DNA from 2 places in the Proteus mirabilis HI4320 genome. Region 1 is predicted to be linked to the other one. Evidence: predicted binding sites of a transcription regulator. Region 1 holds the regulator's gene; the other holds the start of a gene.
What was found. The regulator Fur, encoded in region 1, represses iron uptake genes when iron is present. The targets are predictions, from matches to a motif close to ATAATAATGAGAACNACTATCAA.
Positions count from the first base shown of each region.

Region 2: the regulator Fur is predicted to act here: its motif matches at 921-943, upstream of ftnA (non-heme ferritin).

Region 1 covers NC_010554.1:584,491-587,709, reverse strand. Annotated here, with positions in the region: gene ybfF (esterase) at 1-97, shown strand, start outside; gene ybfE (LexA regulated protein) at 296-595, shown strand; gene fldA (flavodoxin FldA) at 754-1,281, shown strand; gene fur (ferric iron uptake transcriptional regulator) at 1,472-1,918, shown strand; gene PMI_RS02670 (DUF817 domain-containing protein) at 1,982-2,821, opposite strand; gene chiP (chitoporin ChiP) at 3,095-3,219, opposite strand, start outside.
Region 2 covers NC_010554.1:1,068,911-1,072,129, forward strand. Annotated here, with positions in the region: gene PMI_RS04885 (universal stress protein) at 1-413, opposite strand, end outside; gene ftnA (non-heme ferritin) at 1,054-1,557, shown strand; gene copC (copper homeostasis periplasmic binding protein CopC) at 2,090-2,482, shown strand; gene copD (copper homeostasis membrane protein CopD) at 2,482-3,219, shown strand, end outside.

The sequences.
Region 1 (3,219 bases):
CGCCTTTGTTGTCGCCAATACAGGACATTGGGTGCATTCTGAAAAACCAGAAACAGTAATTAAGGCCATTCGTCGCTTCTTAGCCAAAACAGTATAATGTTCCTTTGTTGGTTATAAATCACCAGCAATACTATTTTATAGCGTACAATTATTGCTCTTAAATCTGTCATTGTTGATAAAAAGACCAAATGACAATAGGTTAAACACAGGAAGCAGTAGCGATACGCCGATATGTGGGGTATTATTGGGCGCTTCATATTGAGTCATTGGTATACGCCCTTTCACAGCAAAATTTATGGCAAAAGAACAAACTGATCGCACCACACTGGATTTGTTCGCAAATGAACGCAGACCTGGGCGACCTAAAACAAACCCGCTTTCTCGGGATGAACAGCTTAGAATTAATAAACGAAACCAATTACGACGCGATCGCGTCAATGGATTACGTCGGGTTGAGTTGAAATTAAATGAGGATGCTGTCAATGCGCTTAATGAGCTTGCGAGCGCAAAAAATGTCAGTCGTAGTGAGCTTATTGAAGAAATATTACTAGAACAACTCGCACAAACTTATGCGTTAAAAAAACATCAAAGCTAAAAAAATCAGCAGGAAAATCACACAAATTCGACAGAATTACCCTGCTCTTTTCGTCAAAATAGTGCTTTAGTTTTCAATGATGAAAACATGATGTTTATCTTTTACTGGTAATTGTTCAAAAATACAGACAAAGAGAATAAAAGAGGTTATCTCACTTTATGGCAATCATAGGAATATTCTTCGGCAGTGATACCGGCAACACTGAAAATATTGCCAAAATGCTTCAAGAAAGATTAGGCGCGGATAATGCCGAAGTTCATGATATCGCAAAATCCAGTCAAGAAGACATCGAAGCATTTGATATTCTATTACTAGGTATTCCTACCTGGTATTATGGTGAAGCACAATGCGATTGGGATGACTTTTTCCCAACATTAGAAGATATTGATTTCAACGGTAAACTTGTTGCTCTATTTGGTTGTGGTGACCAAGAAGACTATGCAGAATACTTCTGTGACGCAATGGGAACTATTCGTGATATCATTGAACCTCGTGGCGCAGTCATTGTGGGTCATTGGCCTACTGAAGGTTATCATTTTGAAGCATCTAAAGGTCTTGCTGATGATAATCACTTTATCGGCCTTGCGATTGATGAAGATCGCCAACCAGAATTAACTGAAGAGCGTGTTGACGCTTGGGTTGCTCAGATCAAAGAAGAGATGAGCCTTGACGAAATTCTGGGATAATATAAATTCTTAATATTGAGAATGATAATTATTCAATGGTGTGCTAAGATAGTGTGATAGGTGGGGTGTTTATTTTTTAATATCATGCCTATAATCATTAAGGTTATTAAATACCCTATGTATTAATGAATATATACAGTATTTTGTGAGCACATATTAAATTCACCATTAGCAACAGGATTAAATCCGCATGACCGACAATAATAAAGCGTTAAAAAATGCTGGGTTAAAAGTTACACTTCCTCGCTTAAAGATCTTGGAAGTGCTCCAGGATCCTGAGTGCCATCATGTCAGTGCTGAAGATCTCTATAAAAAACTGATCGATATCGGCGAAGAGATTGGTCTGGCAACAGTCTATCGCGTCTTAAACCAATTTGATGATGCTGGTATTGTTACCCGACATAATTTTGAAGGTGGTAAATCAGTATTTGAATTAACTCAACAACATCACCATGATCACTTAATTTGCCTTGATTGTGGTAAAGTTATCGAGTTTACTGACGATGCTATCGAAGTTCGTCAAAGAAATATCGCTGAACGCCATGGCATCAAACTTTCCAATCATAGCCTGTATTTATATGGTCACTGCGCCGCAGGTAATTGTAAAGAAGATAGCCACGCACATGATGAGAAGTAATCATTCTGGATAATATCTCAGTAAAAAAAGGAACTGCCCGCAGTTCCTTTTTTATTGGTAACGCTACTTAACCACACTAATACTATGCTTAATATGTTTTAGGTGTACTACGATAGTAAATGTAACAATGACCAATAGTGACCAAGATCCCCACTTCCCAGCATGCACAACAGACCACGCACCAATTTGATTTGGATATTGCCATACACCAAAGAACGTACCGAAATTCTCAGCAAGCCAAATAAAAAAACCTATCAGAACAAAAGCCAGTAACAGAGGCATCCGTCTCTCTGTATCATAAGGCGTAAAATAGACCACACTACGGGCATAAAGACCTAAAATAAATGCCGTTAAATACCAACGATAATCACCAATAAAATGATGAGAAAAGAAATTAATATAAATAGCGAGAGCAACCAAAGTTGCCATCCAATAAGGAGGATAATGTTCTATTCGAACTTTTAAAAAACGCCATGCTTGAATTAAATAACTCCCGACAGCAGAATACATAAACCCTGTAAATAAAGGCACTTCCCACAATTTTGTGTAAGCAAAATCAGGATATTTCCATGAGCCAATCGCTGCTGATGTTTTAAATAGCTCCATGACAAAACCTACAACATGAAAAAAACAAATTGCTTTTAATTCATCCCATGTTTCAAGTTTTCCCCATACCATCCATAATTGGAAAACAATAGCGAGAATAAGCAAAACATCATAACGCGGTATACCTAGCACTCCTTTACTAGGCGTCGCAAATAAAATAAAGAAGAAAAAACCAGCGAATAAGCAAGAACGTGCCTCTTTTACACCGAAAAAAAGAAACTCAACAATAAATCGATTTATACCTCTGAAAGGCTTTAATGGTGGCTCTAATAAGAAATCATCCAATCGTTTTAACATGCTTCTTCCTGAAAACCTGTATTATTCAATTGTATTAAATGCAGATTAATAAATATAAATAAAGAAAGGTAAAATAAGTTGCAAGAAATCTGCCATAAAATGAAAAAATGCACAAGAATGAAAAAGACTAAAAAAAAGGATATTAAAAAACATGAATACATTACTCTTTTTTATTTATCATATTTTTTATTGTTTTTTCTTTTTTATCATAATGTTAATTAGATTTTTTATTAAGGATAAAGCGTAATAAATACACTTTATCCTTATTGTTATTTAGAAAATCGTAAATGGCATGATCACATTGAATTTAACGTCTTTTTCATCTTGGAAGATATTACCAAAACCACCTTCATAGCTTGGTATATCGGAATGGTTATCATAACGAGTGTAGTGGAGTT
Region 2 (3,219 bases), 480 kb from region 1:
GATTCTGCATAGCTAACAACAGAAGAAGCTGTCGAGCCTAGTAAGTAGGTTTTCATTCCAGGGTTGCGTGAGCCTATCACAATCAGATCAGCTTGGATTTTTTTTGCGGTCTCTAAAATACGGTCGCGTGGGTTACCTACGGAAATATAAGATTGGGATGTGCTATTGGGAATTTCAATATGAGATAAACTATCATTTAACGTAGATAATGCAATTTCAATACGTTGCTTATCATTGGCAAGACGGTCTTGGCTGCCAAAAGCAAATCCGACAAAGGACTCATAGCTAGGAATAACAGATAAAAAGTGGATATTTAGTTTATCGGCCATCGCTAATGCTTTGAGATGAGTGACAACTTTATCCAATAAACCAAGCTCAGTAAAATCGATGGGAACTAATACAGTTTTTGTCATAGTGGCTCCTCATTAACCTTTTATATGTTGGGGGCTTTAGTGGGTTGTTATTATATACACCAAAAATCAGTCACCTCTTAATATTATCAGTGCAAATAAAAAACGGTATAAAAAAATAGAAATATTTTCATTTTTTGAGATATTCATATTTATTTTATGTAAAAAGGTTGATCTATCATAAGATTGCTATTGATAGTAGAAAACGTAATAAAAAAGATAATAAATAAAGGAAAATATCTTGATGTTTTTAGTAAATATCGATATTCCATATGATAAATTATATTTAATATGAATTAGAGTGTGCAGTTTTAGAGCGTTACTAAATTTAATAGAAGATTATAAAAAATGAATTTATTTAGTTTTAATAAAATTTATTTTTGAAGAAATGAGTATAACTGAAAATATCCTTTATATACAACATGTTGTGTGTAATTAATATTTATTTTGGCCATAATGGTTAATGATAATCAATTCCATTAATTATTATTTGTTTTTAAGTCACCATAAATGAGATTGGTTTTTATTTTTATTCTCTCTAAAAGTATAAAATATATAAAAAGTATATTTAAATTTACTATATTTTTATTTTTAGCTGTGCATAATATCCATAATGTTAATTTTCATGGTTAGGAAGTAAAATATGTTACATCAAGATATGATCAATAAACTCAATGAACAGCTGAATCTTGAGTTTTATTCAGCTAACCTTTACCTGCAGATGAGCGCTTGGTGCGATGATAAAGGATTTGATGGCGCTGCCAAATTTTTAAAAGCACATTCCCGTGAAGAAATGGAGCATATGCAACGCTTATTTGATTATTTAAGTGATACAGGTGCTATGCCTTTGTTAGGGACTATTGAAGCACCACCTGCTGAATTTTTATCTTTATCTGATTTATTTACTAAAACTTATGAGCACGAGAAGTTTATTACAGCTGAAATTAATAAACTAGCTCACTTAGCAATGACAACACAAGATTACTCAACATTTAACTTCTTACAATGGTATGTTGCTGAACAACATGAAGAAGAGAAGTTATTTAAATCTATTCTGGATAAACTTGCTATGGTCGGTGATGGTGGTAAGGCATTGTTCTTGTTAGATAAAGACTTAAGTGCTCTTTCTACATCCGCGCATATTTAAATAATAAGAATAACTATACTGCTGTTTTAACCTGGTTGGCTAAGTGCATATAAGCATTGCTCAGATTAACATAATAAGCTCTACTGTAATCGCACAGTAGAGCTTTTTTTATCGACCCAGTTAGTGCAATATTGCATATCCATATAACTATTTTATATAGACGTAATCGATTTTTTATTTTTCTACTCCTTTAATTTAATCATTTCTTAAGCTTTGCTGATTATTATTTTGTCTATTTTCTGTTCTTTCTATTCTCTAGTTTGAGTCGTCGATTTATAGCCTATTTTAGTTTGGCTTTTAGATTATTTGGTTATGTATTGAACTGTGTAGTGTGTCAATTAAAGTATTATATTTTTGTTAAGTGTAAAAAGGGTGATATTTGAAACAAAAATGGCGCTAAATAAGTTATATTTTGAGTGCTAGTTCACAACCTTTTATTTCAACGATAAAGAAGCGCAGATATTAAAGTCAATTTGCTATAAAATCTTCTTTATCATAAATAGAAAAATCACCTGTAATTTAAGAGGTTATTATGTCATTAAACACACTTAAGACATCATGGGGCAAATTATCCGCCATCGCTGTTTTATTTTTAGGCATGTCATGCCAACAAGCCTTAGCACACGCACATCTAAAATCACAATTACCTGCAGAGGGTGCGGCTATTGAACAAGCGCAAGCACCAAAAGTGATTACACTCGATTTCTCTGAAGGGATTGAGTTGGCCTTTAGTAAAGTAAAAGTCACTGATAAAGAGGGTAAAGAAATTACTGTCGGTAAATTAAGTCTTGATCCCGTTAACAATACAAAATTGTTATTGCCATTAGAAGGTGAATTAGCAGAAGGGAACTACTCTGTAGATTGGAGTGTTGTTTCTGTCGATGGGCACAAAACAAAAGGTTCTTATCAATTTAGTGTAAAATAATGACTCCTGAAGACGTTTATATTTTATGCCGAATTTTTCATTTTGTGGCAGTCATGTTCATGTTCGGACTGAGCTGTTCGGCTGCCATTCTCGCTAAAGAAAAGTTTGTTCCTCTTATTCAAGTACGCTTACGCCCAGCATTGGCGATTAGCACTATCACTGTATTTGTTTCCACTTATTTATGGATGATAGTGCAATCAGGCATTATGGGAGATGGCTGGCAAGATGCTTGGTCGCTAACGATATGGCAAGCTGTATTGGGAACCTCTTTTGGCCAAATTTGGCAATGGCAATTAGTTTTATCCTCTCTCGCATTAATCGCTCTCTTTATTCATCAACGTAGCATTAGAAATATTAGTCTGTTACTTATCTCAACATTGATGCTTGTGCTGCATGCTTTTATTGGCCATAGTGCCATGTTTACAGGTAGTGAAGCCGTAATTTATAAACTAAATCAGAGTATCCATCTTATTAGTGGAGCGTATTGGTTTGGTGGTTTATGGCCTTTTGTTGTGTGCTTACAGTTTTTGCGTAATAAAGATGAATTAGCTGATGGCATGATCAAGCCTATTATTGCCACCATGAAACGCTTTTCATTATTCGGTCACTTCGCTGTTTTATTGGTTATAGCTAGTGGGATTGTGAGTGCCATTATGTTACTCCCCGGTTGGCCTGCAACGACACAACTTTCCTCAGAGTACCAAAGTATGTTATGGCTAAAAATAGCCTTTGTTGCC